2 regions of the Butyrivibrio sp. AE3006 genome follow, and region 1 is predicted to be linked to the other one. Evidence: predicted binding sites of a transcription regulator. Region 1 holds the regulator's gene; the other holds the start of a gene.
What was found. Region 1 encodes NrdR, which represses ribonucleotide reductase genes. Its sites were predicted from a motif close to CACAANATNTTGTG; they were not measured.
Positions count from the first base shown of each region.

Region 1 (16,261 bases):
AGGTCAACCCCTTTTAAAACATGATTCATCCTGTCTTTACTAAAAGGCGTCTTTTTATGATTTTTGTAATAAACATTCAGATTCCTGATCTGAATCACTCTTTTCTGTTCCATACTATTTCCTGTATACAAAAATCTCACAGATCAATCTGCGGTATTGCTGCTATAAGCTTCCTTGTATAACTCATTTTGGGAGCTCTGAATATCTCCTCAACATTTCCGGTCTCAACTATATTGCCGGACTGCATTACTATTACCCTCTGACAGAGCTGTCTGATAAGCGACAGATCATGGGATATGAAAATAATAGCTGTCCCTTTTTCTTTATTAAGCTTCCTGAGAAGATCAACTATCTGAGCCTGTATCGTCACATCAAGAGCTGTTGTAGGCTCATCAGCTATAAGTATCCTTGGCTCTGCTATCATTGCTGCCGCGATCATAACCCTCTGCCTCATACCGCCTGACAGTTCATGGGGATACATGTCATACACCTTCTCAGGCTCACGAAGGCCCACGGCATCCATCATCTCAATAGCTTTCTTTTTCCTGGTAGCCTTATCAATCTCCTTGTGATGGATTCTAAGGGATTCCTCAACCTGCCAGCCAATCTTCTTAACAGGATTAAGGGATGTCATAGGCTCCTGGAAAATAATGGAAATCTCATCTCCCTGATATGACCTTAATATCTTACGATCACAGGTAAGAAGGTCATGACCGTCAAACATAATCCTTCCGTTTTTGGTAAGGGCATGTCTCTTAAGAAGTCCCGCGATGGCAAGGGCACTCATGCTCTTACCCGAGCCGGACTCGCCTACTATACCGACGATCTCGCCCTTTTCAAGCATGAGATCAAAGTCCTCAACAACAGTCTCAGGCTTATCATGATCATGAAACTCAATATGAAGATCTGTTACATCCAAAATAACTTCCATGAAAATCTCCCTAAAATACAGGTATAAATCAATAATTTGAAATTCTCTTTATTCCTTCGCTGAGGAATGAAAAGCCCAAAACCATAATTACTATTACAACGCCTATGCCGATAACATAGCTTGGTCTGTTGAAAAGATAACTCTGTGCATCCGAAAGCATATTTCCAAGACTTGCGTATGGCGGTTGCGCTCCAATTCCAAGGAAACTAAGTCCCGCTTCAGCAAGTACCGCATTGTTGAAGCCGATCATAATAGATGACATAAGGACACCAACAGTGTTGGGCAATATATGTACAAAAATGATTCGAAGGTCTGATACGCCCTGAAGCCTTGCCACCTCTACGTAATCCATGTTCTTACTTCTAAGGAACTCGCCCCTTACAATTCTTGCAAAGCTTGGAACAAAGGAAATACCAAGAGCTACCGCCACCTGATATGTACCTGTTCCAAAAAGGCTGACAAACACCAATGACAACAGGATACTTGGGAAAGCAAGCATGGCGTCGATGATTCTCATGCTGATCTCATCAAATATTCCGCCAAAATATCCCGTAAGAGCCCCAATGATAGTGCCGAGTCCGGCGCCGATAACAATGGTGGATGCCGCAATTGCAAGAGTCACTCTGCTTCCGTACATAACTCTGCTAAGAACATCTCTTCCCATGTGATCGGTTCCCATCCAATGCTTAAATGAAAAGCCCTGAAGCTTGGAGGACGCATCCATCTTGGTGGGTGAATACGGCATATAAAAAAGTCCTATTAAAACCATGAGCAGGATCACACCTGTAAATATGCATCCCAAAATCAGGTATGAATTCCTTTTGCCGGTGGCTTTGTTTTTTCTGAAAAGTGCTAAAAATCTTTTCATTACTCCTCCACCTCGATTCTGGGATCTATTATCCTGTAAATGATATCTACCAAAAGATTTATAACAAGAACCATTATCGCTATGCCCATTATAATGGCTTCGACAACGGGATAATCTCTATTGTTTATGGACGTGAGCAAAATCCTGCTGATACCGGGAATACCAAAAACCTGCTCGATAACAATACTTCCTGCAACCATGTCTGCAAGAGCCATACCCATAAAAGTAACTACAGGTATCATGGCATTCTTAAGCACGTGGAGGTACAGCACCGCATTAGTGGTATTCCCTCTGCTATAAGCAGTTCTTGTGTAATCCTTGCCTGCTTCCTCAATAACCGAGCCTCTGAGAAGCTTGGTAGCCATAGCAGCCTTAGGAAGAGCAATGGCAACCGCAGGAAGAATCAAATACTTAATAAATGCTCCAAAATCCTTTGTATATGAAACGAAACCGCCGGGCTTAAATACTCTCAAAATAACTCCGAAAAAGAAGGTTATGAGAATACCTGAAAAGAAAGGCGGGATCGCCATTATTATCTGATTTAATATTGAAATAATGTGATCCATGATTCCGTTTTCATGCTTGGCAATATATATTCCAAGAGGAATTGAAATAAGAACCATGATTACGAATGACATAATCGCCAAAGTAAGAGTGATCGGTATCTTCTCAGCTATCATTCCTGCTACAGGAATCTTGTAATCATAAGAAGTACCCATGTCTCCCTGAATAAAAGAAGTAAACCATCTGAAATATCTCACAAGAAGCGGGTCGTTAAGTCCCATCTTCTCTCTGTACTGAGCTATAAGCTCCGGAGTTGCCTCTGTTCCGAACATTCTTGTTACGGGATCTCCGGGGATAAGGCTGAAAGCTAAAAACACGCACAGAGATACAACGAACAAAGTAAGCACCATGCTTAAAACCTTTTTCAATATATATCTCATATGCGTGTTCCTCTTTTTTACAAAATTATTGAATCCCTGCTCTTATTAAGCAGTCATTACTGTGCAGGCTTGATCTTTGCAAAATCCTGCGCATAAAGCGGATAGAATGTATATCCTGTGTAATTCTTATTGAGAACTACGAATTCAGGAAGGTCCTGAATGTATACGTTTGCAGCCTTCTCGGAAAGGATCTTCTCACATTCCTTATACTTAGCTGTTTTCTCAGCGTCATCAGTTGCCTTAACTGCTGCTGCAAGAGCTGCATCATAATCAGCATCGCTGAAGTTGATGAAGTTGTTATGTGCATCTGAACCATATCTGGAAAGAAGCGCATAAGCTGTAAGTGTAGATGCATCAACACCTACTACTGTTGACTGGAAGTTACGGTTAGTATAAACATCATCAAGCCATGTATTCCATTCAACTTCCTGGATAGTAGCGTTTACACCAATCTCCTTAAACTGCTCAACAAGCACCTGAGCTGTATCAACGTGCTGTGTGTAGTTGGAAGGAACAGTGATTGTGAAATCAAAACCGTTAGGATATCCTGCTTCTGCAAGAAGCTCCTTAGCCTTAGCTATATCCTGGTTATATGTGTCGTTAAGACTCTCATCAAAGTACTTACCGAATGAAGGGAACATACTACTTCCGATCTCTGTACCCTTACCATCTGAAACAAAGTCCATGATTGTCTGAGGATCAATTGCATAGCAGAGAGCCTGACGTACCTGAACATTGTTAAATGGCTCCTTTGCATTGTTGAGGTAAAGAGCCTGTACCAGGTTCATGGTTCCTTCGTAAACATCAAACTTATCGGAAAGCTGTGATACCTGAGCACTTGTTACACGTGCATACATATCAAGTGAGCCGCCCTCTAACTCCATTACGATTGAATCTGAGTTAGCTACAACCTTGAGAGTGATATCCTTGATGTAAGCTGCATCACCCCAGTAATCATCAAACTTCGTGAGAATGACATTCTCCTGAGGAGAACGGGATACAAACTTGTAAGGGCCTGTTCCGATAGGATTACCCTCAGGATCCTCATTAGATGCAGGTATGATAGATACTATCATATATGCAAGGAACTCTGTGTTTGCTTCCTTAAGTGTCAGTACAATAGTGGACTCATCCGGTGTCTCAACGCTTTCAATATTAGAAAAAGCCGATATCAACGGATCACTTCCATCGGTACCGGCATTACGCTCAATCGAATATTTTACATCCTCTACCGTAACCGTGGATCCATCATGGAACTTAACTCCATCTCTCAGTGTGAAAGTGTAAGTCTTTCCATCATCTGAAATTGTGTAGTCACTGGCTATGGCAGGCTGAAGATTACCATCTGCATCGGGCTTTACCAGTCCTTCATAAACATTGAACAGTATCTCTCTGGTTCCCGCTGATTTTGCAAGATGCGGGTCCATACTGTCAATATCCTGAGGAATACCGATAGTAATCTGTGAAAGATCTTCCGCTGATACAGTGCCATCTTCGCTACCTGCTTCACCGTTCACCTCTGAACTGGCATCTGCAGTCTGTCCGTTCGCATCTGTACTGGAATCGTCTGCCTTTTTACTTGAGCATCCGCCCAATGTAAGAGTCAGTGTCGTCAACACAACTAAGAGAATAGAAAGGCCTCTTTTCCTCTCAATCTTTTTCTTCATCATGTTACAATCCTTCTTTCTGTATTAAATTTTTCCGAGTATTCAGGCACCTGGTTTAAGCACCTTTTACCCACGCCTATAAACTATACGGAAAGATAGGTCACGTGTCAAGGGCACTATTATTCTTTTTTAAGAAGCGGTGTGCTTTTATCAGTTGCGTCAGTGATAACGCCTTCCTCTTCCTTCTCAAGAACAATCTTGAGCTCATCCATGAAGGTGTTAACATCCTTGAACTCACGATAAACAGATGCAAATCTTACATAAGCAACAGGATCGAGATTCTTCATCTTTTCCATGCAAAGCTCACCGATAATACGGCTGGGTATCTCCTTCTGTTCAAGGTTAAATACTTCTGTCTCAACAGCATCAACAATCTGGGTAATCTGTTCAGCACTGACAGGTCTCTTATGGCAAGCTCTCAAAACACCGGCCTCAATCTTGGCACGATTATAAGGCTCGCGGTTATTATCCTTCTTGATAACAATAAGAGGAATAGTCTCGACCTTCTCATAGGTGGTAAATCTCTTACCACATGAATCGCAGACACGTCTGCGTCTGATGGAAGTATTCTCATCAGCAGGTCTGGAATCAATTACCCGAGTGTTGTCTTTACCGCAAAAGGGACATTTCATAACACTAACCTTTCTGTGTATTGCACACAACCAATGTCAATATTTGGGGCTCGCAAAATTCACCCACACAAGTTATTGTAACACCATTTTTCGTAATAATCCACACAAAATATCATGCAGAAAGGTGTAAAAAAAGAACAACTGCAGGTTTGCAGTTGTTCTTATATATTAATTAAACACTATCTATTATTTCTTCTGTAAGAAATCCGGAATTGTAAGACTTCTGGGAGCTACACTGCTGCGTACCTCAGGTGTAGATCTAAGACCTGATGTAGGCTTAGCTGCCTGCTGAGTAGGTGCCGGTGTAGGAGCAGTCTTGGGTGCTGTCACTTCCTGAGCTGTATGAGCATTCTCAAGAGTACTGATTGTGGGCTGCACAGTTGTCTGAGGAGTTACTGTCTGAGCTGTGGGCTGCTGTGCTGCTGTCTGTACAGGAGCTGCCTGTGTTGCTGTAGGCTGTGCTACTCCCTGAGGACGAGTTGTAACCTTGGGTAAAGGTCCGTTGTTCTTATCCTCGATACCTGTAGCGATAACAGTTACGTTACAGGAATCAGACATAGTCTCATCATACATAGCACCGAAGATGATATTAGCATCATCACCTGCAAGATTACGGATGTAATCAGCTGCAATGGAACCATCCATAAGAGAGATATCACCGGATACATTGATGATAACATTGGACGCACCATTGATCTTGGTCTCAAGAAGAGGTGACTCAACTGCCATCTTAACAGCGTCTGTAGCCTTGTCATCACCCTTACCGGATCCGATACCGATATGAGCAATACCCTTATCCTTCATGACTGTCTGTACGTCAGCGAAATCAAGGTTGATTGCTGCAGGAACATTGATAAGATCAGTGATTCCCTGAACAGCCTGCTGAAGTACTTCGTCAGCCTTCTTAAGAGCATCAGGCATAGTAGTACGTCTGTCTACAATCTGAAGTAACTTATCGTTGGGAATAACGATAAGAGTATCAACATTATTCTTGATGGTATTGATACCATTAAGTGCGTTCTGCATACGAACTCTTGCCTCGAAAGCAAAAGGCTTCGTTACTACACCTACAGTAAGAATACCCATATCCTTTGCAAGCTTGGCAACAACAGGAGCTGCACCGGTACCGGTACCGCCACCCATACCACAGGTAACGAATACCATGTCTGCTCCCTTAAGAGCTTCGGTAATCTCCTCCTGACTCTCTTCAGCTGCTTTCTGACCGATTTCAGGCTTGGCTCCCGCACCAAGGCCCTTGGTCAACTTCTCTCCGATCTGCAAAAGCTTAGGTGCTTTGCAAAGCTGAAGCGCCTGCTTATCTGTATTAATTCCGATAAATTCTACACCGGAAATACTTTCTTCCACCATTCTGTTAACAGCGTTATTTCCTGCACCGCCAACCCCAACAACTATGATCTTGGCACCGGATTCTGCCTCGTTTGACTTTATTTCAAGCAAGATAGTGCTCCTCCTTCATAACTAAAACTCCTAAACTATATTATAATTTTTTTAGAAATTTTACAACATAGAATTTTTATTTTTTCTCTTCAAAAGTTATGTTCTGAGTATTTGCGTCGTAATCTGACATTTCTAATATGCCGCTTTTTCCTTCAAGTTTTGGCAAAATGTACTGTAGCTGTATGATTTTCTCATCAATATTTTCATTAGTTCCCAGGCTCACCTCTACCGAGTCAAAATAAATATAAATGTGAAATTCACTGTCAAAAAATATTTTGTCGGCATCCAGATTGTATTTGGTCAAAACCTGTGTAACATCGAGAATTTCTGCAAAAATATTGTCATCTGCAACAGGAAGCTTCTCATGGAGCACCACGTAGTCAAAATCAAGGCCCAAAACCAGCGGAACGCCTTCTGAAGGTTCGCTGGAGGTCTCAACCACTATTCCGTCCCTGTCAAAATAAATATATCTGTCGAGATACTTAACATAACCCGCAACAGCCTTCTCATACACATTTATCTTGATGGTGTCAGGTGAAACGACCTCAACATCCATTTTTTCAACAAAAGGGATACCTGTAATGGCTTTATCTCTGTATTTAAAGGACAGGTAGATGGAGTTATGACCAAATCTGCCATCCATGACCATATCCATTATTTCCTGGTCGGTATAATGCGTATTTCCGTCAACATATGTATTTACAACCGTATAATTTTTATAAATATATATGGCGGCAGACAAAATCGCTATCAGAAGAATAATGACAAAAGCGCCAAGAATGAAAAGACTTTTGTGTAACATAAACAGCTCCCCAAAGCTCATTCGGGGAGCCTTTTCCCTATATCTTTTTACACGCCTTCGTCTTTTTACCATCTTTTTGTTCTACTCAAAGTTCAATATTTCTCGCCACGTTAAACACTATTCCTATTTCGACCAGCAAAAATACCGTCGCACTACCACCATAACTGATGAAAGGCAGAGTAATACCCGTGTTGGGAATAGTATTGGTCACAACCGCCACATTCAGGATAACCTGCAGCGCGATATGACCTATTACGCCTATAACAAGGAGAGCCCCGTACATATCCGGTGCATTATTGGCTACAATGACCATTCTCCATATAAGCAGCGCAAACATGAAAAGAACCGCAATGGCGCCTAAAAGCCCCAATTCTTCGCATATAATAGAGAATATCATATCATTTTGAGCTTCAGGAATAAAGCCCAGCTTCTGCATACTTTCCCCCAGGCCTTTTCCAAAAATTCCGCCGGAGCCGATGGCATAAAGAGCCTGAAGGGTCTGATACCCCTTATCGTTTACATAGGCTTCCGGATCAAGCCATGCAAGAATTCGCACAAATCTGAAGTTTAGTTCACTGTTATATCCGGCCTTGGCAATGGCGAATACGATTATCGCCGCAAGGCCTACCGCTCCCGTAGCAATCAGGATAAATCGTCGATATCCCGGAGTTGAAACAAAGAGCATCAAAAACGTAATTCCGTAAATTATTATGGCTGAACTTAGATTCTCAGTTATCTGCCACACCATAATACTGATTGGAGCAGGGATCAAAAACGTGGTCCAAAAGCCTCTGGTCGTGGCTATTTTCCTGTTGGCTGCAGCGATAAACGAAGCCATAACGATGATCATACACAGCTTAGCAACCTCTGCGGGCTGAATACCCAAAGGTCCGAATCTGAGCCATCTCCTGGCACCGTTTACCTCTTTTCCAAGACTTGTTTTTACAAGAAGTACCATAACCGCTGCAAATGCATACATAAAAACCGCAAACTTTTTGTAAATACGATATGGAACTCTTGAAACAACAGCCATTACACCTATTCCGAATATGGTAAAGCCTAGCTGTTTCTTGAAATAGTACGCCGAATCATGATAATCGATCGACGCTTCGTATGAACTTGTTGAATATAGCATGATCAGACCAAAAGCAAGCAGAAACAGTACGATAAATATCATACTGTAATCTACGTACAGCTCTCTCTTTGGTCTGTCGATGGTTCTGGCTGCCTGCATAAATCTCCCCTCAAAGGTTTATTTAAGGCTATTTACATAGTCTTTGAACTGTTTACCTCTCACTTCATAACTGGGGAACATATCCCAGCTTGCACATGCGGGCGAAAGTAAAACCGCATCTCCCGAAACAGCATTATCGCTGCAATATTTAAGCGCTTCCTTAAAAGAATTCATGAAAACATAGTCATGGAAACCGTTTTTATCGGCACACTGCGCTATCTTCTCCTTTGTTGCTCCGATAAGAACAAGCTTTTTCACTTTTCCGTCAAAAGCATTTATCCATTCATCATACTCGCTGCCCTTGTCGTAGCCTCCTCCGATAAGGTATGTGGGTCTGCACATTGCCTTGATACCCTGGATGGCAGCATCGGGATTTGTACCCTTGGAATCATTGTAGTAGGTCACACCGTTCTTGGTTGCCACAAACTCGATTCTGTGCTCAACCGCCTTGAAATCATGGACCGCCTTAAGAATCGTCTCCATAGGCACGCCCATGGCTCTGCCCATAGCGATAGCCGCCATGACATTCTCATAATTGCAGGTGCCCACAAGATTCATGTCATGAACATTCATAACAAAGGTTGAACTTCCGTTTTCTGCATACATGATCTCGTCATCCGCAAGATAATAGCCATTTTCAAGCTTTGATGCAGATGAGAAAAATACAACCTTAGCAGGACATCTGTCTGCAAAAGCCCTTGTATATTCGTTATCATAATTAAGGACACAGGTGTCCTCTTTTGTCTGATTATTGGTAATATTCTCCTTCATGGATGCATAGCATTCCATGGTGTGATGTCTGTTCAAATGATCCGGTGTGATGTTGAGAATCGCAGAAACGGATGCATGGAAATTCTCAACAGCTTCAAGCTGGAAGCTGCTTATCTCGCCTATTGATACTGTGTCGTCTGTCATCTCAAGAGCACGCTCTGCATAGGAATATCCAATATTTCCAACCACATAAGTGGATGCAAAATGAGCAGCCATTATCTCGCCCACAAGTGTTGTTGTGGTGGTTTTTCCATTTGTTCCTGTGATCGCAATCATTCTGCCCTTTGCAAAATTGTAAGCAAGTTCGATCTCGCTCCATACCGGGATTCCTGCTTCTTTAAGTCTGAGCATTATAGGTGAGTCCATGGGTACAGCAGGGCTTGGTACCACAAGAACGATTTCCTTTATTTTTTCATCGGGAAGCTGACCGATTATTATCTCCGGCTCTTCTCCGGTGTATCCCTCAAGCTTTGTCCTTACTTCTCTCTCATATACCTTGGTATTTTCATCAAGGATAACAGGAACAGCTCCGGCTTTTCCAAGAAGCTTCGCGCTTCCGATACCCGAAATACCTGTTCCGATTATAAGTACCTTGTTACCTTTTAAATCCTGTGCTTTCATAACAATATTTCCCCTTTTACTCACCAAAATCAGGAAGCGGATCTCCGCCGATCATATGTCCGTCTTCCGGATCTATAAATCCGCCTGTTTCCGGGTCAATATAATACCCCGTTTCTGGATCCATTTCAAATGACTTCCAAATAGGTTCCTTGTTTTCATCCTCGGCTTCGCCTGCATTTTCAGGTTTTTCTTCGCCCTCAGGAATTTTTTCCCAGATTCCGTCGCCGCCATCGGCATCATCACCTTCTACTGTGCCTTCTTCGCCTTCGGCATTCTCGCCTGTAGCCTCTTCTGCACCTTCAGCAGCTTCGCCTTCTTCGCCGTCTTCGGATTCCACAACCTCTGCTTCCTGGGCAGCACTCATCATGATTTCTTTTTCTCTGAGTGCTTCAAGCTCTGCCTGCTCTTCCTCTGTAACAGGTTCTGTCATAGGGAAGTTAAGGTAAGGAAGCGCTTCTGTAAGGACCGCTCTTACTATTCTTGTAGCAAACTTTGCATCGTCCTGCTCAACTGTATTTGGTCTGTCTACTACAACATAGATTGCAATCTGAGGATCATTTGCAGGAGCATAGCCCATGAAAGAAACGACATACTGTCTGTTTCCACGGGGTACTGTCTGAGCGGTTCCTGTTTTGCCACCGATCATATATCCTGCAGGTCTTGCAGTTTTACCTGTACCTTCATCCCCGGCTACAACCTGGTTACAATACTCAATTATTTTATCTGAGGTAGACTCAGAAACTGTCTGTCTTAAGATTCTTGGCTCGATGCTCTTAACAGTAGCACCGGATGAATTCTGAATTTTGCTTACAATGTGAGGCTCGTAAAAATTGCCGCCATTTACAAGTGAGCTGAAAGCAGAGATCATCTCGATCATATCGACGTTAAAGCCCTGTCCGAAGGTACCTGTTGCCAGTTCTGTGGATCCCATGTTTTCAGCCGTGTAGGTAAGGCCTTCTGTTCTGGCCTCTCCCGCAAGATCAATGTTTGTCTTAAGACCGAAGCCAAACTGCTTCTGGAATTTACAGAAAGTATCCTGGCCGATAACCTGACCGATTTTCATCATGGCAACGTTACAGGAAATCTCTATACCTCTTTCAACAGAAACAGCGCCGTCACCGTATCTGTTGTGGCAGTGGATTTTGTATCCGCCGATTTCGAGATAACCGTTACAGTCATATACTTCATTACCTGTTATTTTGCCTGCTTCAAGTCCTGTTGCCACAGTAAAAGGCTTTGCTACAGAACCGGGCTCATAAGTATCGGAAATACAGAAATTCCTCCATAGAGCGTTGAGGTTCCACATTTTCTCCTCATCGCTCATTTCATCAAGCATTTCCTGAGTGATGTACACACCGGAATCATATATACTTTCTCCGGCAACTTTGTTTCCGTTTTCATCAACTCGCGGCATACCGATAAGATTATCTGTATTCTTGGTATCATTCAGATCAAAAGTAGGATAGCTGGCCATAGCAAGGATATCTCCTGTATGGATATCCATCATGATACAGCCTACATTATTTGCAGCGTTTCCTTCACGGGCACTGTCTTTATATGTCTCGTTGAACTCACGAAGATGCTTCTCAACTATGGACTGGAGATTGCCATCAATTGTGGAAACTATGGTGTTTCCGTCAATTGCAGGAATTGTTGTTCTCTCAAGGTTGGAATCCTCGTCAAGATAGCCGTAAATTCTGCCGTTTGATCCGCTAAGCTCATCGTTGTAATATTCTTCAAGTCCGAAAATTCCGTTGTTATCGCTTGTGGTGAAGCCTACAACATCGGCTGCCATTGAGCCGTTTGGATATTTTCTGATGTAGTTTTCTTCAAACCACACACCCTGGATAAGCTTATTATAGTTATCAGTACCGTAGGTTATCATGGACTGAAATTCACTGATCTCATCATAAGAAAGCTGCTTGGCCAGTGTGTAATACTGGGATGAAGGATTATCCTTGATGTACTGTCTAAGCTCACCCTCATCAAAGCCAAAATGTGAAACCAGCGCTTCAACTGTAGGTTCTAAGAACTTTTCATCAGAAAGAATGATCTTGGCATCCAGGATTACGTTGTAAACCTTCTCACTGTAAGCAAGAACCGTTCCGTTTGCATCCACAATCTCGCCTCTTCTGAAGGGAATTGTTGATGAGTCATATTTTTGCTGGGATAAAACCTGCTTTTCATATTCTTTCCCGTTATCTCTGGTTATAACAAAAAGCCTGACTCCAAGCAGTACAAAAGCTAGCAGTACAATTGCAAAAAGTACTGCCAGCTTCTTTTTCATTGCCAATGTGAATTTTTGGGTGTTCTTTTTCTTACTCATAACTTACTTCCGGGCATTCCTCTTAATTTCCATCCGGTATCGGTGCAACCTGTCTTACATAGTCGTTTCCGCCGCCACCGGAATAAGTAACAATCTGTCCTTCAGTAGCATAAGTCATACCATATTCGCCTATGGCGATTCTTTTTATTTCCTCAAGATCAAGATTGCTAACCGCTTTATTATAAGCCTCATCATTGTCTTGTTTCAAACTATTTAATCTGGCCTCCATGGTTGATATGGTTTTTACACTGGATTTAATATCAGCCTGAAGTGTTATATACATAGAAAGTACGCCGCCCGCAAGTACTACTGCAAGTGAAAGTCCAAGCAGTGTAGGGAGACTCATTCTGTGCGCTCTTTTTCTGGCCTGTGCTCTCTTCTGAACGTGAAGCGGCACTTCCCTTTCCTGTCTTCTGACAGGCTCATTCTGTTTTCTTACGGTGTTACCGTAAACGTAATTTCTCTCCATAATATACCCCTCGTAAATCCCCTAAAAATTAGCGCAATGGGATTTAACGTCTAGTCATTTTGTTGTTCCCCCATAAGAAATGATCGGCTCTTACGCCTCTTCTCTTCTCTCGAATACGCGAAGCTTTGCACTGGCGCTTCTGCTATTCTCTTCAAGTTCCTGCTCCGAAGGCAGGATAGGCTTTCGTGTAATTACTTTGCCTTTTGATTTTTTGCCACATACACATATCGGAATTTCCGGAGGGCATGTGCATGGGTTCTCGTTTTTCCTGAAATTGTTCTTAACAATTCGGTCCTCAAGCGAATGGAAGGTTATTACACATATCCTTCCGCCGGGAGCGAGAAAATCTATCATTCCATCCAGAGAGTTTTCGAGGACGTCGAGTTCTCTGTTGCAAGCTATTCTGAGAGCCTGAAAAGTTCTCTTTGAGGGGTGTCCTCCCTTTTCTCTCATTCTCGCAGGAATGGCAGCCTTTATGATGTCATTTAGTTCAAAAGTAGTCTCAATCGGCTTCTCGCTTCGTCTGGCAACTATGTGCTTGGCGATATTTTTGGCGAATTTATCCTCGCCGTAATTCTTGATAATATGAAAAATCTCCATTTCAGAGAATTCATTTACTATTGTTCCGGCTGTGAGTTCCTGTCTTCTGTCCATTCTCATGTCGAGCGGAGTATCGAATCTGTAGGTAAAACCTCTTTCTTCGTTATCAAGCTGGAATGAAGAGACTCCAAGATCAAGCAGAATCCCGTCAACGCTGTCTATTCCAAGCTCTTTTATTCTGCTTACTGCATTCTCGTAATTATCGCGGATGATGGTCACTCTGTCGCCGAAGGGCTTAAGTCTCTCACTGGCGGCTTTGATAGCATCCTCATCCTGATCTATACCGATAAGCCTTCCTTTATCAGAGAGTTTCTCGGCAATATGGCTGGAATGTCCGGCACCGCCCAGTGTTCCATCTACATATATGCCATCAGGCTTTATATTCAGATTATCTATTACTTCATTAAGAAGTACTGAGTAATGCTTGAATTCCATTTGTTCTCTTCCCTTGTACCGGGCGCAATGCTCCGGACTCAAAAGCTGCGGTTTAGATGCTCAAACCGTACTCGCTCATCTTGGCTGCAATACTGTCAATATCATCAAAAGTAGTAGCTTCCTCCCACTTGTCCTTGCTCCAGATTTCGACACGATTGCCGACACCTGCAACAACAGCTTCTTTATCTATGGAAGCGTGGGTCAGCCAGTTGGATTTAAGAAGGATTCTTCCCTGCTTATCCAGTTCAACATCATCTGCTCCTGCCATGAAGAATCTTCCAAGCTGTCTGGCTCCGGGTATATCCATGGGCAAAGCTTTAAGCTTCTCTTCAAAAGCGTCCCAGCCTTCCTGATCAAACGCAAAAAGACATCCATCAAAGCCTTTTGTTACAACGAACTGTTCTCCGAGCAGGTCGCGAAACTTGGCCGGGATGATCAGTCGCCCTTTTGCATCGATTGAATGGCTATATTCGCCCTTGTACGCCTTTCCCATTATTCTCTACCACATTTCACCACTTTGTGACACTTTTTACCACCTACATGTATAATAAACCATTTTTTTTCATTTAACAACCTTGCGAAAAGCTCATTTTGTCTGATTTTGGGCACAAAAAAGCCCCTCACCGTCCGGTGGGAGGCTCGCCCATACAAGATATTGTATTTGTCGACATTTTGCCGACATATATTGTGCCAGTGATATTTTTTGTAAATTGCTAAATTTTTATAAACTTTTATGCCGGAACTTTCATGCGGATGTATTTGTTCGTTTTATCAAAACTCAGACTGTTTTTCCTTACTGCTCGCATACCTTGATTTAAATACAAGTCCGGCCACAATAAATAACGGGAGCCCTGCCAGAAGGCCATTTGGTGCAGGTCCTAAAAGTCTGAAGCTTCCGGTATCCGGCACGCATAGCGCTATCGGAATTGTTGCAGCTGCATTTATTGACCCATGCAAAATCGCAGGAAACCATATACATCCGCTTTTTTCATAAACCATCTCACATAAGATACCCATGGCAATTGTGAATACACAAAACAGCAGCATTCCGGTAACAGGATATCCAAAGTAGTTGGAGCCGTATTCATATCCAATAAGCCCTATAATCGGCCAGTGCCACATGCCCCAGATTATTCCGCCTATTATGATTCCCTTTGTTCTGCCGAATTTCTCATTAAGCACCGGCTGCATATATCCTCTCCAGCCTGCTTCCTCACCGATTGCAGCAAACATATTCAGAAAAGGCGCATACAGCGAAGCGCTGGCAGATGTGATCAGAATATACTGAAAATAGGAAATACCCTGATTATCCAGTTCCTTCAGAGCAGCCGTTCCGGCATCTCCCGATGCAGAGAGTATATACTGTCCGGTCAGATCAAGATGTTTTGAAAAAATCAGGAAGTATATTACCGCGCCAATTGCTGTGAGCACTGTCGGTGCAAACCATGCAAAAAGGAGCGTTCCTATATTGCCTTTTAATTTGGGTTTCCAGCCCATTCCATTAAGTTTTTCTCCGGAAATAAGAACCGCAATCAATGGAACATACATCATAACAGCCATAAGAAGCTGCCCTTCAGACCTTCCTCCATTCTGATATAGCATCCATACGGCAACCTGCATTGTCCATGCAATGATAAATACCCAGCGAAGGTATTTCATTAAATTAGAGTCTGTGTTTTTTGTAGTGTTCATAATATACCTCTTTCTTTGGGATTAAATAATCTAAAAGAAGGTACCAATCGGCAATCTGTCTTGCATTGGTACCTTCGATATTTTGCTGCTATGCTTTAAATTATCACACGTTGAATCTGAACAGGATCACGTCTCCGTCCTGTACTACATATTCCTTACCTTCCATGCGGACAAGGCCTTTCTCCTTTGCTGCTGCAATGGAACCCTCACGAAGAAGGTCTTCGTAATTGATAACCTCAGCCTTGATGAAACCACGCTCAAAGTCTGTGTGAATCTTACCTGCTGCCTGAGGAGCCTTTGTTCCGATCTTGATGGTCCATGCTCTGGTCTCATCCTCTCCGGATGTAAGGAAGCTCATAAGACCGAGAGTTCTGTAGCTTGCTGCGATGAGCTTATCAAGACCTGACTCTTTAAGACCAAGGCTCTCAAGGAACTCTGCCTTCTCATCAGCTTCAAGCTCTGAAATCTCAGCTTCAATCTGAGCACTGATCACAAATACTTCACTTCCTGACTTTGCAGCAAGCTCACGAACTGCTGCCACATACTGGTTAGAAGCACCATCATCTGCAAGATCATCATCCTTAACGTTTGCTGCATAAATTACAGGCTTCCATGTAAGAAGATCATAAGAATTCATAAGAGCCTTCTCATCTTCATCATCCAGCTCAAGTTCCCTTGCCATCTTGCCGGCTTCAAGAACTTCCTTAATCTTATTAAGAAGCTCAAGCTCTTTTGCTGCACTCTTATCCATTCTTGCAGCCTTGGTGGTCTTGGCAATTCTTCTCTCAAGAACTTCAAGATCAGCAAATAC
Region 1 is NZ_AUJJ01000002.1:65,116-81,376, reverse strand. It holds gene G603_RS0102120 (ABC transporter ATP-binding protein) at 1-113, opposite strand, end outside; gene G603_RS18925 (ABC transporter ATP-binding protein) at 137-931, opposite strand; gene G603_RS0102110 (ABC transporter permease) at 960-1,799, opposite strand; gene G603_RS0102105 (ABC transporter permease) at 1,799-2,743, opposite strand; gene G603_RS0102100 (ABC transporter substrate-binding protein) at 2,800-4,413, opposite strand; gene nrdR (transcriptional regulator NrdR) at 4,530-5,042, opposite strand; gene ftsZ (cell division protein FtsZ) at 5,229-6,500, opposite strand; gene G603_RS0102085 (cell division protein FtsQ/DivIB) at 6,577-7,302, opposite strand; gene G603_RS0102080 (FtsW/RodA/SpoVE family cell cycle protein) at 7,388-8,536, opposite strand; gene murD (UDP-N-acetylmuramoyl-L-alanine--D-glutamate ligase) at 8,555-9,928, opposite strand; gene G603_RS18915 (penicillin-binding transpeptidase domain-containing protein) at 9,945-12,254, opposite strand; gene G603_RS0102065 (hypothetical protein) at 12,277-12,723, opposite strand; gene rsmH (16S rRNA (cytosine(1402)-N(4))-methyltransferase RsmH) at 12,814-13,758, opposite strand; gene mraZ (division/cell wall cluster transcriptional repressor MraZ) at 13,811-14,251, opposite strand; gene G603_RS18910 (CPBP family intramembrane glutamic endopeptidase) at 14,530-15,450, opposite strand; gene ychF (redox-regulated ATPase YchF) at 15,554-16,261, opposite strand, start outside.

Region 2 (16,261 bases), on a different contig from region 1:
TTTTGGTGAATTCAAGAGAAGCTCCCTTTATGTTGAAAATATCCTCACCCTGTGAGAAAAAGGAGTTGTCCTTAGGGATATATCCTGTCTCTTCGCTTTTTACATTGACTGCCTTAAAGTTATTAAAGCCATAATCAAAGAGCTGAACGGTATCTGTAAACTGCGCAGGAGATTCTTCCTTCAAAATAACGCAGACAAGCTTCATGTTACCGCGCTCAGCACAGGTTACAAGAGTCTCTCTTGCAAGATCTGTGTATCCTGTTTTTCCTCCGATAATTCCTGTGTAAGGTATCTCGCCGCTTATAAGTTTGTGCTTATTGTTTAGATAAAAATCATCAGGCTGCCCTGCACTTGGCTCAAAGTGATAGCGTGGAGTATTTCCAACTCTGCACAAAAGCTCATTTGAGAAAAATTCGCAGCCGATAAGAGCAAGGTCATAGGCGCTTGTGTAGTGGTCGGAATCCTGAAGTCCATTGGTATTAACAAAATGAGTATTGGTGCAGCCAAGAGACTTGGCCTTTTCATTCATAAGATCAACAAATCCCTGGATTGATCCGCAAAGATTCTCTGCTACAGCATTTGCAACTTCATTGGCACTACCAACCATAATTCCGTAAAGGCATTCTTCAAGAGAGAGGTATTCTCCTGCATCCATACCGATATTTGATCCATCGGCAGGAACGGAATGAATGGCGTCATAAGTGAAATTAATAGTATCCGACAAATTCCCCTTCTCAACCGCAAGAAGACAGGTCATGATCTTGGTGGTACTTGCAGGATAAAGCTCCTCATGTATGTTCTTGGAGTACAAAATTGTTCCTGTATTGACCTCCATGAGAATAGCAGCCTCAGCGCCGATCTCAGGACCTTCCGGCCAGCCGGCAATGGAGTTACTCTCAATAGGAAGAAGCTTTCTCTCATTAGCAGCTTCCTCAAGAGTCTCTGCCATAACAAAAATGCCGGAGTTTACAAATATAAGCACTGCAAGAAGCATTATTGATATTGTTTGTAATTTTCTAAATTTCAATTTATTTTGCTCCAAATACAGATAAAAATATGAAAAATTTCTTATTTTTCAGTCAAACAGTATAAAGTTTCTGCCCATTTATGATACACTAAAAGAGAAGGAAAATGAAAGGTAAATGTTTTAATGCGTTTAAGAAATATCTCCGGATCCAGAGAGCGAATTGCGGAGTCACCCTTCGCTATAGATAATCCCGAAGAGCACAAAGGGAAATGGAAAGAAGTATTTGGAAATGACAATCCTGTCCGTATCGAGGTTGGAACAGGTAAGGGCAGATTTATAATGGATCTGGCAGCAGCCAATCCTGATATAAATTATGTAGGAATTGAGAAGTACTCAAGTGTACTTTTAAGAGCTATTCAGAAGCAGACAGAGCTTGAACTTAAGAATGTCAGATTTATCCGTATGGAAGCTGAGATTTTAACAGAGGTTTTTGATAAGGGTGAAGTGGATAGGATTTATCTTAATTTTTCCGATCCCTGGCCCAAAGAAAGACACGCACAGAGACGACTTACATCTAGTACCTTCCTTAACAGATATGATCATATTTTAAAAGAGGATGGACAGCTTGAGTTTAAGACAGATAACAAGGAGCTGTTTGATTTTTCACTGATGGAGCTCAATACTGCAGGCTGGCACGCAGAGGCAGTGACCTTCGATCTTCATAACGACGCAGCTATGAACGAAGGCAACATAATGACAGAATATGAGGAACGGTTTTCTGCAAAGGGCAATCCGATCTTCAAATATATTATTAAAAGGTAAGTACTTTAAAATCTAACACAGCGATATGAGGGATATCGCGGAAAGAGGTGGACAATGGCGGAGTATACTTTTACTACAAAGAACTTTGAAGAAGAAGTTCTCAACAGCAAGATTCCGGTTCTTATCGACTTCATGGCTGATTGGTGCGGTCCTTGTAAGATGATGGCACCCATGATCGATGAGTTTGCCAAGGAGTACGATGGGGAGCTTAAGGTTGGCAAGATCAACGTTGATGAGCAGCCTGAGATTGCTCAGAAATACGGAGTAATGTCAATTCCCATGTTTGCCTTTATTAAAGACGGTGAGCTTGTAGACTCTGCAGTTGGTGCTCAGAGTAAGGCTAAGCTCCAGAACATGATCGACAAGATCGTTTCATAATTATAATGATTTTCATGGCCTCTCCGTAAAAGGAGAGGCTTTTTCTTTGCCCGGGATGAAGATGATATTGTTTTGTGATAAAATATCTTTTGATTTAAGTAAATGCCTTTTGATTTTGATAAAAAGAGCTTTGCTTATTTCAGGGGGAGATATTAGCCTGAAGAATTCGGAGGAGAGCTTTTGGCAGATAATATCAGAAATTTTAATGATTATAGGAAAAAAGTAAATATAGAAAATCAGGATACTGAGGAGATAAATATCGAGATTCAGGATCCCTTAGACTTTTTGTCAGCAAGTGAACGTGAAGAGTACTACAGAACTCAGCATGAAGCCATGGACAGGGAAAGGGAGAGCTTAGATGAGGATTCTTCTGAGTTCTACTTTGATGACGAGCCTCCAAAACAGCAGAGGGATGAGACCGGATACCAGGTAAGGGAAGAGCAGGAAGATATAGAGGACTATGAATATGAAGAAAGACCTGCTCGCCGCCCTGTAAGAGAACCTGCAAGGAAGCCTTCCCGCAAAGCAGAAAAGAAGGTTTCACGAAAAGAAGAAAAGAAAACTTCTCGAAAAGTTGTGAAGGAAACCTCCCGTGACAGGGGCAGAAGAGGCCGAGATGAAGATGACTGGTTCGATGAGGATGAAGATATGGGAGGCGGCATCAATCCATATGTTGTTGTAAGGATTGCTTCTGCTCTTACAGGAATTTTCATTCTTATCCTTATGGGAATGATATTTAAGGTTAAGGTCTATGATGTTTATCTAAAGCCGGACCCGGATGAAGTGCGAGGAACCGTGCAGGTAGGTCAGGTTGCAGGATATACCTACACAGACGATAAGGTTGTGACTACCACAGAGCTTAATCTCAGGAATACTCCCAGCACAGTGTCGGATGACTTTATTGAGGTGCAGGTTCCTGAGGGTACTGTTCTTGACAGAATAGCCGTAAGTGATGATGGAGTTTGGGCTCAGGTAGAGTACGAAGATAAAGTCCTCTACTGCGTTATGAAATATCTAAGGGTGGAAGAATAAAGAGCTTCGATTGTTTCTTACAGGCATAGCAGCGCTGTGAGAAATAAAGCAAAGAAAAAGCTGCTCCTTACGAGAAGGAATGCAGCCATGAATAAAATGGATCAAGAGCTTCTGACAGTTCATCATATCTGTCTGCAAGCTCTTCGATTTTGTCAAAGATCTGCGCCGATGCTATTTTGCCATCCATTGCGGCAACCAGCCTCTGTGAGCTTTTTGATTCAAGAGAGCGAATGTCCATATGTATAAGGATTTCTTCATGCAGATCAGATACTGCTTCAAAGAGTGCAGGATACTTCTTTTTTACATAAGAGAGCTCATCAAGCAGAGTCTCACGCCTTTGCAGGAAAAAGAGGATGTATACAGGCTCCACAATCTCTCTGGGCTCTATCTCCTCAATGTATGAACCATCCTCATAATCCCTTGAGGATGCATAGTACTCACAGATTTCCTGGATAAAGGGGCTTACGCGCTCATCGTCATATAATTTTTGTAATTCGTTAGTGTAAGATTCTTTCATGGTTATGCCTAATAAGTGATATAGTAAAATAAATATTTTCTTTAACTACTATACAACAACGAGGATAGATATGAGAATAGGAATTTTTGATTCTGGTATGGGAGGCCTTTCTGTTTTACATGAAGCCTACCATCTTCTTTCAGATCAGGAATATATATTTTATGCGGACACAGAGCATGTACCCTACGGCCTTAAGACAGAGGAAGAGATAAAGGGATATGTTGATGAGATAGTCCGCTTTCTTATGGAAAAGGGAGTAGATGCCATAGTTATCGCCTGCAATACTGCCACAAGCGTTGCGGCTTCCTATGTCAGAGGAAAATATGACATTCCCATACTTGGCATGGAACCCGCAGTTAAGCCTGCCGTTGAAAATACCAGCGATGAGAGCAGAATTCTTGTTATGGCTACACCGGTTACTCTAAGGGAAGAGAAGCTGGCAAGCCTTCTAAGCCGAGTCGACAATCTTCACAGGGTTGATCTTCTTGAAATGCCAATGCTTGTTACCTATGCAGAGAGAGAAGAGTTTGATTCAGAGGAAGTAAAAGAATATCTAAAGAAGCAGTTTTCTTCTTTTGACATATCAAAATACAGTGCACTGGTTCTTGGTTGTACTCACTTTAACTACTTCAAACCGCTGTACAGAGAGATCCTGGGAGACAGCATAGAACTGGTGGATGGTAACTATGGAACCATCAGACATCTGGGTGATGTAATGGGGATTAATGTTAAAAACGATTCGAATTGTACGATGAAATTTAACGCACCACAAGATATTGTGGTTAATCATAATACTACATACTACGAGTCGGGATACGAAATTACGGATAACAATAGATTGTCAAAGTACCTCAGAATGCTGAACCGCCTTGAACTTATGCGAAATTTTTAATATCGATAAATTGTCACTTGATTTATACAACATAATGTATTATAGTTTAATTGTAGCCACAAGATATAGTTTTCGTGTGGCTATAATCATCTAAATCTAGTACGGGATCGGGTACATAGGGGGTGCCTGATTGTTGTAGAAATCATAGGGGGTTCACCAGTGAAAATTATCAAGAGAAGCGGAAAAGAAGTCACTTTTGACGGCGCGAAGATCCTTGCAGCAATAGAGAAGGCTAATAAGGAAGTTACACCGGATAAAAGCTTGTCTGCGGATCAGATCAAGAACATAGAGGCAAAGGTAGAGGAGAAGTGCGGCCTTCTCACAAGAGCAGCAAACGTGGAGGAGATCCAGGATATGGTCGAGGACGGCCTTATGGAATCCGGCAAGTTTGAGGTTGCACGTAAGTACATTACCTACCGTTATCGTCATGCCCTGGTGCGTAAATCAAACACCACCGATGAGCAGATTATGTCTCTTATCGAATGCAATAACGAAGAAGTAAAACAGGAGAACTCCAATAAGAATCCCACAGTAAACAGTGTGCAGAGAGACTACATGGCAGGCGAAGTAAGCCGTGATATTACACGTAGATTCCTTCTCCCTGAGGACGTTGTTAAGGCTCACCAGGAGGGAATCATTCATTTCCATGATTCAGATTACTTTGCTCAGCACATGCACAATTGCTGTCTTGTTAACCTCGAAGATATGCTCCAGAATGGCACAGTTATTTCTGAGACCATGATCGAGCGTCCTAAGAGCTTTTCAACAGCTTGTAATATTGCAACACAGGCAATCGCACAGATAGCAAGTTCACAGTATGGTGGACAGAGTATTACTTTGTCACATCTTGTGCCTTTTGTAGATGTAAGCAGACAGAAATTCCGCAGAGAAGTACGTAAGGAATTTGAGGATGCAGGAATGCAGGCATCCGATGATCAGATAAATGAGATAGCCGAGATGCGTGTACGCAAGGAGATCGAGCGAGGAGTTCAGGTTATCCAGTATCAGGTCATTACTCTTATGACTACAAATGGTCAGGCTCCTTTCATTACTGTTTTCATGTACCTCGACGAAGTACCGGAGGGACAGCTTCGTGACGACCTTGCGCTTGTTATTGAGGAGATGCTCAAGCAGCGTATCATCGGCGTTAAGAATGAGAAGGGTGTTTATATCACACCTGCTTTCCCGAAGCTGATCTACGTCCTTGACGAGGATAATATCCATGAGGGTACACCTTACTGGTATTTGACACAGCTTGCAGCAAAATGTACAGCAAAGAGAATGGTTCCTGATTACATCTCTGCCAAGAAGATGAAGGAATATAAGAACGGCGACGTTTATCCCTGCATGGGTTGCAGAAGCTTCCTTACTCCCGATAACAAGGGACTTGGAGAGAATAAAGAGCACAAGTATTACGGACGTTTCAATCAGGGCGTTGTTACCATCAACCTTGTTGACGTTGCCTGCTCTTCAGGAAAAGATGAGAATAAGTTCTGGGAACTGATGGAAGAGCGTACAGAGCTCTGCAAAAAGGCTCTTATGTGCAGACACAACCGTCTCCTTGGAACACCTTCAGATGTAGCACCTATTTTATGGCAGTTCGGAGCACTTGCAAGACTTAAGAAGGGTGAGAAGATCGACAAATTATTGTTTGATAACTATTCCACAATCTCACTCGGCTATGCAGGACTTTGCGAGTGTACCAAATACATGAAGGGCGTTACACATACAGATCCTTCAGGAAAAGACTTTGCACTTCGTGTTATGCAGTTCATGAACGATAAGTGTGCTAAGTGGAGAGAAGAGACCAACATCTCCTTCAGCCTTTACGGAACTCCCCTTGAGTCAACAACTTATAAGTTCGCAAGAGCACTTCAGAAGCGCTTTGGCATGATCGAAGGCGTTACTGATAAGAACTACATCACAAACAGCTATCACGTTCATGTAACAGAGAAGATTGATGCCTTCACCAAGCTCAAGTTTGAGTCTGAGTTCCAGGCACTTTCACCGGGCGGAGCTATCAGCTATGTTGAAGTTCCCAACATGAACAACAACATCGAGGCTGTTCTTGCAGTTATGCAGTACATTTATGAGAACATCATGTATGCTGAGCTGAACACCAAGAGTGATTACTGTCAGTGCTGCGGTTACAACGGCGAGATTCAGATTGAAAATGACACAGACGGCAAGCTTATCTGGGTATGCCCGAATTGTGGAAACAAAGATCAGACCAAGATGAACGTAGCAAGACGTACCTGTGGATATATCGGAACCCAGTATTGGAACCAGGGACGTACACAGGAGATTAAAGAGCGCGTACTGCATCTTTGATGCATGTTGCCATAGAATCCCTTTTGATCCGGAGCGGCCGAGTATTTCGGTGGATCAGGGAGGAGTAAAGGTATATAAAAAATGGGGAGAAGGAGCTATCTTAGGGTAGCTCCTTTCTAAACCTTAAAATATGTAGTAGAAATAAGAGGAAATTTATGAATTACGGCGAAATTAAAACCACTGATATTGCAAACGGAGTAGGTGTAAGAACATCACTTTTTGTTTCAGGATGCACCCACCACTGTAAGGGCTGCTTCAACGAGGAGACCTGGGACTTTAACTTTGGTAAGCCTTTCACAAAGGAAGTAGAGGATGAGATCATTGAATCACTTCGTCCCGTCTATGTGACCGGCCTTACAATCCTTGGAGGCGAACCCATGGAGGTTGTTAATCAGAAGGCTCTTCGCCCTTTCATCGAGCGCATCAAAAAAGAGCTTCCCGGTAAAACTATCTGGGTTTACTCAGGCTATGTATGGGAGGAACTCACAGATGTGAATAATTCCCGCTGCCACGGCGATGACACAGATGCCATTCTTTCAATGATAGACGTTCTTGTGGACGGCGAGTTCAAGCTTGATCTTAAGAACATTTCCCTTAAGTTCAGAGGATCATCTAACCAGAGAATCATTGATGTGCCCAAGACTCTTGAAGAGGGCAGCATTGTTCTTTCAGAGCATAATGATGATTGAGTTAAGAAATACTTGTATAGAAACCGGGAGCTGGTCTCTCGGTTTTTCCTTTTATACGTAACTATCGGTTATAGTGTATAATGAGTATTGATAATAAACTCGATTAGTAATGGAGATACTATATGCCAACACTTGGATGTGCGTCCGGAACAAGGGCGGTTATAGAAAAATACAACCTGAGCATACAAAAGAAATTTGGTCAGAATTTCCTTATTGATGACAGTGCCCTCAGCAAAACCGTTGAGGCAGCAGGCGTCACAAAGGAAGATACTGTTCTTGAAATCGGCCCTGGAATCGGAACCATGACCCAGTACATAGCTGAGAGCGCAGGAAAAGTCATAGCTGTTGAAATTGATAGAATGCTTATTCCGATTCTGGAGGATACTTTGTCTGACTACGATAATGTTAAGGTTATCAATCAGGATATCCTGAAGGTCGACATTGAGAGCATAGTTCAGGAAGAAAACGGTGGAAAGCCCATCAAGGTAGTAGCCAATCTTCCCTACTATATTACGACACCAATTTTGATGCGACTTCTTGAGAGTGAACTTCCTATAGATAGCATAACCGTAATGGTTCAGAAGGAAGTTGCTGACAGAATGGCAGAAAAGCCGGGCTCTAAGGACTACGGCGCACTTTCTTTAGCGGTCCAGTATTACACTGAGCCATCACTTGTGCAGGTTGTGCCCCCAAGTTCATTTATTCCGCAGCCGGGGGTGGACTCTGCGGTAATACATTTAAAGTGCCACAAAGAGCCCCCTGTGGAAGTAGCTGATTCCAAATTCATGTTTTCAGTTATCCGCTCAGCTTTTGCCCAGAGAAGAAAGACTCTTTCCAATGGCGTAGCCAACGGAAACATAGGCATTAACAGAGAGCAGGTTACAGACGCTCTCTCCAAGATGGGACTTAACCCTTCAGTAAGAGGCGAGAAGCTAAGCCTTGCAGAATTTGCAGAGCTTTCGAACCTCTTATATCCACTAGTAAATAAGACCGGAGATAAATAATGATTTTTGAAACCCACGCCCATTATGATGATGAGGCATTTGATACAGACAGGGATGAGCTCTTATCATCCATGAATGATAACGGAATTGGCATAATCGTAAATGCCACAGCCAGCAAAAGGACCGTAGAGCAGTCCCTTGAACTTTGTAAAAAATATCCATTCATATATACCACAATCGGTGTTCACCCAAGTGACTGCGCAGAGATGGATGAAGATGAGCTTTTATGGCTAAAAGAGCAGTGCTCCTATGAGAAGGCAGTTGCAGTTGGTGAGATCGGACTTGACTACCACTACGACGAACCCCCAAAGGATGTACAGAAAAAGTGGTTTGAAGCTCAGCTTCAGATGGCTAGGGATGTAAAGCTTCCCGTGATCATTCACTCAAGGGATGCTGCAAAGGATACCTTAGATATCATGAAGGCCATGAAGGCGGAGGAGATAGGCGGTGACATTCACTGTTTTTCATACTCTGTGGAAATGGCAAGAGAGTACCTTAACATGGGATTTTTCATCGGAGTCGGCGGAGTTATTACCTTCAAGAATGGCAAAAAGCTTCGTGAAGTCGTAGAATATGCACCCATTGAACAGATAGTAATAGAAACAGATTCGCCATACCTTGCACCGGAGCCCTACAGAGGAAAGCGAAACTCCTCACTGTACCTGCCTTATGTGGTTGAAAAGATCGCAGAAATTAAGGGATTAACCCCGGATGAAGTTATGGATATAACAACATCAAACGCCAAGCGACTTTATAGAATATAAAATCATTAAAACCCGCGTATTTTCGCGGGTTTTTCGCTATACTTTTTTGACATCAAAAGTATGCTATGCTAAAATTTACACTAGATATAGTATGAAAAAGTTTTAGAGGGCAATATTTTGGATAAAACAGAATATAAAATCAGAGCTGAGGAGATTAAATCGCTAATAAAAGCACAGCGTTATGCTGATGCCGTTAAGATAGCCGACACAATTGACTGGAAGAGGGTTAAGAGTGTCGGTATGCTTTGTGCCATAAGCGATCTGTACAAAGTAAACAGACGCCTGGAAGAGAGTAGAGATATTCTGCTTCTTGCTTATGACAGAAGTCCTACACGAAGAGAGATTGTTTATTCTTTGTGTGAGCTTGCTATTGCCATGGGCGAATTTGTTCAGGCTGTAGAATATTATAAAGAATTCGTAAGACTTGCTCCCAGGAACACTGCCAGATACATATTACAGTACAAGCTTTACGAGGCACAGGAAGTTAGTCTTGAAGAGCGAATTGCAGTTCTTGAGGAGTATAAAAAGCACGATTATAACGAAAAGTGGGCTTACGAGCTGGCATACCTTTACCACAGAGTAGGTCTTACCACTGAATGTATAGAAGAGTGCGACGAGCTTTTTGTTTACATGAGGGAAGGAAGATATGTAATCAAAGCCCTTGAGCTTAAGGCTCTCCATGAGCCACTTTCACCCCAACAGAAGGCAGTCTACGCACAGTATAAGGCAGCAACAGGCGGCACCATAAGTGCTCCCGAGATGCGTTCAGCCGAGATGGGCCGTGATGTTCAGGAAGGCACCAAGACGCCTACCAAAGAGCTTCCACAGGTTCCGGAAGACTTTGAAGCAGGCGACCTTGCAAAAGCTGATACCACTGAGATTAGAGCTGATGAAGTAAACGAAGCTGTGGGTGATGGTTATCAATATGAGCAGGAGTATACTGCCGAGAGCGATATTAATGACAGTCCTACCCAGATAATCGGAGAGGCAGTTCCCTATACAGAGCAGGCTGTAGATTCAGGGGCTGAAAGTGTTTACAATCAGGAGACCCAGCTTTGGGGCGCTGAGGAAGTTCAGCAGCAGATTGATAACACACAGGAAGAGAGAGCTGAATATGAGGTTCCTACCGTTAATGTAGGTGACTACAACACAGTTGACCTTCAAAAGGAGATTGCAGAGAACCTTAAAGAGGTACTTATTGCAAGTCCTGAGGCAGCGCTTTTTGCTGATGCAAATGGTCCCAAGGTAGATCACGAATCCCAGGATGCAGAAGACTCCGGCGAGATGTATGATACGACTGATACCATAGACATCCAGGCTACGCCTTCAATGTCTGAGGTATTTTACGAGGATAAGACCAGCGATATTAATCCGGAGGCTGTAAATGAGGAATTACCTGTAGAAGAGTCTGTGGATTCAGAAGAATCCATGGAAATGCAGGATGAAGCTATAGAGCCTGCAGAGGAAGAAACACCTTATGCTGAGCCAACAGCCCAGACTTCAGGAGAGCCCATAAAGAAGCCTTCTCTTGCAGAAGAGCTTAAGGATAAGGAAATTGCTGCAAACATTGCGGCAGCTACTTTGAACGAGCATGCTTTATACAAGGGCGCTGTTTTCACAGATGAACCGCTTCAGGATGAAGTTCCAGGCGCAGTAATAAAGCCCAACGTACGTTATCAGATAAACAATCATTTCGATAAGATGCTTTCTCAGGAATATGATGGTCAGATCAGTATGGCCATTGATGAGCAGAAGCAGGTTGAGCAGCAGATAACAGGTCAGATCAGCATTGGCGATTTCATGACCGACTGGGAGAGCTACAAGAAGGATCAGCAGCAAAAGCAACTTGATAATGTGAAAAAGCTTGTGGCATCTGAGACCGGTGAGCTGTTTAAGGATTTTGATGAGACAGCAGCAAAGCCTCTTCTTGAGGAAGAGCTTGAGGAAATTGAAGAGCCTAAGATAAAAGAGGTTCTTATGCCTGAGCCTGAGATTCCTGCTGTAAGTCAGGATATAGTTCCCATGGAAGATCTGCAGAATACTCAGTCCATGGTACAGATAACAGGCGAAGACCTTGAATTTGCCAGCACTATTTCCGAGCAGGAGGAAGTACCTCAGGAAACAGAAGAGCTTCCTGTAGAGGACGATGAGTACTACAGCGAAGAAGAGCCTTATAGCGAAGAAGAACTCATGGAAGATTATCCTGATGATGAGGATATTTCTGAAGATGAGTATCCGGAGGAGGATATTCCTGAAGAACCCGTTTCAGAAAATGGCCTTCACGAGCTTGTTTATACTCCCGAAGAGGAAGTTGATGCAGCGGAAGTAGATCTTGGCGAAACCACTGAGATTGAAAGTGCTGAAGTAGAAAACATAATAAATGAGCTTGAAACAGAAGAAGTAGAAAGTCAGCCTGAAGAAGTTGCAGATACATCTGAACCTGAGATTTCAGAAGAAACTGAAATTATAGATGAGCCTGAGACCACAGAGGAAGAGATAACTTCAGACGAACCTGAAGATTTGCAAGAGACTGAAACATCAGAAGATTCCTTGGAAGAGGAAGAACCACAAGAAGAGGAACTTCCCGAAGAGACTGAAAAGGCATCTTCTAAACCTGACAAAAAGGTGAAGGAAGAAGAGGAAGATACTGATGAGAAGGAGGATAAGGCTCTCGAAACAAGAGTCAGAGTCATGACTCCCGAAGAGAAAGAGCTCTTTGGTCCTTACATTCAGCATCGTAAGTCCCGCAAGCAGATCATTGAAGCCATCGATAACCTCAGCATGGCAGCATATACCAACAACGCCATAGTTACAGGCGAAGAAGGGGCAGGAACCGTTAATCTTGCAAAGGGTCTTATTAAGGCAGTGCAGGCAACGGATTCCAACTTCTCCGGTAAGGTTGCAATGATCAGTGCAATAACTCTTAATAAGAAATCCGTAAGTACTATTTTTGATAAGATAGTAAACGGTGCTCTTATTATCAGAAGGGCAGCAGATCTTAAAGAGGATACAGTTGCTACAATCCTTAAGCAGCTGCAGATTGAAAACAAGGGATATATTGTAATCATTGAAGATACTAAGGATGATATTGACAGACTTCTCGATAAATATCCGGATCTTAAGAAGTGCTTTAATGTTCGCGTTGACATAGAAGCTCTTGATGATGATTCTCTTGTTGCTTATGCAAAGCAGTATGCGCTTGAAAAAGAGCACGTAATAGATAACCTTGGAATCCTTGCTCTTCACCAGAAGATCAGTGAGAGACAGACTGTAGATCATGAAGTAACCGTCACAGAAGTAAAGGAAATGGTTGATGATGCGATCTACTATGCTGACAAGGCTTCTGTTGGTCATGTAGTGGATGTAATTTTCAGAAAACGTTTTGATGAAGACGACATGATCATACTTAGAGAAAAAGATTTCCTTCATTAAATTCAAAAAGGGCAGCCATTAATGTGGTCTGCCCTTAATTTGTGCTATAATGTAAAACAAATAAACTTATCAAGGGGAAATATATATGGGTCAGACAGTTTTTATTTCCGAAGCAGATGAATATCTCTTCGGTCAGGGAACACATTACGATATTTATAAAAAGCTTGGTGCACATGTTTCTGAAGAGAACGGGGTCAAAGGAATGTTCTTTGCTGTTTGGGCTCCCAATGCAGCAGCTGTCCATGTTATCGGATCATTCAATGGATGGGATGAGGATATGTATCCGATGCAGCGCATTGGAAATATGGGCATTTATCAGTTATTTATTCCTGGTGTAGGAACAGGTGAGCTTTACAAATATCTCATTTACACACCGGATGGAAGGAAGCTGTACAAAGCTGATCCATATGCTAACTATGCCGAGCTTCGCCCGGGCAATGCTTCCAGAACAACAGATCTTTCCAAATTTAAATGGAGTGATGAGAAATGGTTTGACTCCATTAAGGGCAAGGATATTAATAGAGAGCCTGTTGCAATCTATGAATGTCACATCGGATCATGGATGAAGCATCCCGACGGTACAGAAGACGGCTTCTATAACTACAGGCAGTTCGCAGACAGAATCGTCGAATATCTCAAGGAGATGAAATATACACATATTGAGCTTATCGGAATCGCCGAGCATCCTTTTGACGGATCATGGGGATATCAGGTAACGGGGTACTATGCACCTACAGCACGCTACGGTGAGCCTACGGATTTCATGTATCTTGTTAATCTGCTCCACAAAAACAACATCGGCGTAATCCTTGACTGGGTACCGGCACACTTCTGCCCCGATGAGTTCGGTCTTGGCTGCTTTGACGGAACCTGCATCTATGAAGATCCGGATCCGAGAAAGGGTGAGCATCCCGACTGGGGTACCAAGATATTCAACCTTGGCAAACATGAGGTTAAGAATTTCCTTATTGCCAATGCACTTTTCTGGATAAAGGAGTTCCACATTGACGGCCTTAGAGTAGATGCCGTTGCTTCCATGCTTTATCTTGATTATGGTAAGAGAGATGGACAGTGGGTTCCCAACAAGGACGGCGGCAATAAGAATTACGAAGCTATCGAGTTTTTCAAGCATCTTAACAGCGTAATCAGAGGAACCTATCCTCAGGTTATGATGATCGCTGAGGAGTCCACAGCATGGCCTAAGATCACAGCACCTGTTGAGGAGGATGGTCTTAACTTCACATTTAAGTGGAACATGGGATGGATGCATGATTTCTGTGAATACATGAAGCTTGATCCCTATTTCAGAAAAGGCGCTCATCACATGATGACCTTTGCCATGAGCTACAATAATGCTGAGAATTATATCCTGCCTCTTTCACATGATGAGGTTGTACATCTTAAGTGCTCAATGCTTGAGAAGATGCCCGGATATAAGGTTGATAAATACGCTAATCTCCGTGCCGGATATGCATATATGTTTGGTCATAGCGGCAAGAAGCTCCTTTTCATGGGACAGGACTTTGGTCAGGAGCGCGAGTGGAGTGAGAAGAGAGAACTTGACTGGTTCCTTCTTGCAGAGGACTTAAACCGCGGAATGAAGGATTTTGTAAGAGACCTTCTTGAGATTTACAGAAAATATCCTGCTCTTTATGAGATTGATAATGACTGGGGCGGATTTGAATGGATAAATGCTGACGATTCAGATCACAGCGTATTCAGCTTTTACAGAAGAGCCAGCAACGGCAGGGATAACGTTTTGTTTGTAATCAACTTTACTCCCATGGAGATTCAGAATTACAAGGTAGGCGTTCCCTTCGAAGGCATATACAAGCACATTTTGGACAGCGCTGATAAGAAATATGCAGGTTGTGGAAGCGGTATTCCTGATAAGATCAAGGCAGAGCCCGGTCTTTGCGATTACAAGGATTACAGTATTACAATGACACTTCCGCCTTATGGCGCAGAGCTTTTCGTTTTCCAGAATCCTGATGCTAAGCCTGAACCCAAAAAAGAAGTAAAAAAGGAAGCTAAGGTTGAAGAGAAAAAGGAAGAAAAGCCTGTAAAGAAGGCTCCTGCCAAGAAAACAGCAGCTAAAAAGCCGGCAGCAAAGACTACTACCAAAAAGAAGAAATAATGGTTCTTTAGAAATTAAATAATTATTCCGAAATAAAAGGTGATGGATTATGTCTGTCACCTTTTTACTTTTTTATGGACCTGCATTCGGAGGATATATGAACATAAGTATAAATGCATTGTCCGGAACGGAATCCGATTTTGAAAAAGCTACAGTCAGCATGGAAGCAGGCTTTCAGTTTAACAATCAGAAGGTAAATAAAACACAGAGTGCCGCCGTGGTTGATCTTGGCAGTAGTCTGTTTAGTAATAACGCTTATGGCGAAGGCGCAAAGACCAAAAATGATATTATGGCACAGGCGCAAAACACAGAAATGTCCGTTCGCCACAATTATATGTCAGTAATGGCAAACACCTTATCTCCTGAGGACTATGCCAAGGCAGCAGAGGAGGGCTTTGATCTTTCAAGGACTTCTTCCGATGAAATCGTAACTATTATTGATAAGATAAAGGCGGTTCTTGCCCAGTCAGGTGAAGAGATTATCGGCTATACAGATGATCTTTCAGAAAGTGAGCTTAAAAAGATAACAGGAAGTGAGGGTCTTGCCAATCAGATAGCATCATCTTTTCATGAAAATGATATCCCGCTTACAAAAGAAAATGTTAAGGAAGTGGCAGAGACTGTAAGGCAAATGTCTGAAATAGACAGCTTGTCAGAGGGCTCTGTAAAATTCATGGTTACAAATAATCTTGATGCGACCATGGATAACATTTACATGGCAGAGCATGCAACAAATGGCCAAAATGCAAAGAGCCGCGGCTTTATCGCTCTTGAAACAGGTGGATATTATGCCCAGAAGGCAGACAAAATCGAATGGGATTCATTAAGAGATCAGGCCCTTAGAATTATCGATGAGGCCGGACTTGAAGCCTCAGAAGAAAACGAAAATCTTGCAAAGTGGATGGTTGAGCAGTCTATACCACTTACAACAGATAATCTCAAAAAAGCAGATGAGCTAAAGTGCATAAAGCTTCCCATGACTGAAGAAGCTATAGTTGACAGTGCTGTCAAGTCCATAGCCAATAAGAATACTGCGGCAGCAGGTGCTGTTTCAGGCGAGGAAAATCATCTCGAAAAAGCAGTAGCAATAAATAAAAAGACAAGGCTCATCACAGACGCCGATTTAGAAGAAGCAGTAAAGAGAGGCGAAAAGATAAATCTCAAGACCCTCTTTGATGTCCATGAAGAAAAGGGGCAGCAAACTGAGGTTAGTGAGTCTTCAAAAAATCAGGATGTTAATTTTCTTACAGCAAGAAAGCAGCTTGAGGAAGTAAGGCTTTCAATGTCAGTTACAGC
Region 2 is NZ_AUJJ01000021.1:18,946-35,206, reverse strand. It holds gene G603_RS0111575 (D-alanyl-D-alanine carboxypeptidase family protein) at 1-1,027, opposite strand, end outside; gene trmB (tRNA (guanosine(46)-N7)-methyltransferase TrmB) at 1,151-1,789, shown strand; gene trxA (thioredoxin) at 1,844-2,167, shown strand; gene G603_RS0111560 (hypothetical protein) at 2,348-3,199, shown strand; gene G603_RS0111555 (hypothetical protein) at 3,267-3,716, opposite strand; gene murI (glutamate racemase) at 3,787-4,608, shown strand; gene nrdD (anaerobic ribonucleoside-triphosphate reductase) at 4,768-6,939, shown strand; gene nrdG (anaerobic ribonucleoside-triphosphate reductase activating protein) at 7,095-7,628, shown strand; gene rsmA (16S rRNA (adenine(1518)-N(6)/adenine(1519)-N(6))-dimethyltransferase RsmA) at 7,751-8,632, shown strand; gene G603_RS0111530 (TatD family hydrolase) at 8,632-9,396, shown strand; gene G603_RS0111525 (tetratricopeptide repeat protein) at 9,514-12,828, shown strand; gene glgB (1,4-alpha-glucan branching protein GlgB) at 12,914-14,965, shown strand; gene G603_RS0111515 (DUF6240 domain-containing protein) at 15,063-16,261, shown strand, end outside.
Region 2: a site for NrdR is predicted at 4,666-4,679, ahead of nrdD (anaerobic ribonucleoside-triphosphate reductase). Genes of this name have one in related genera too.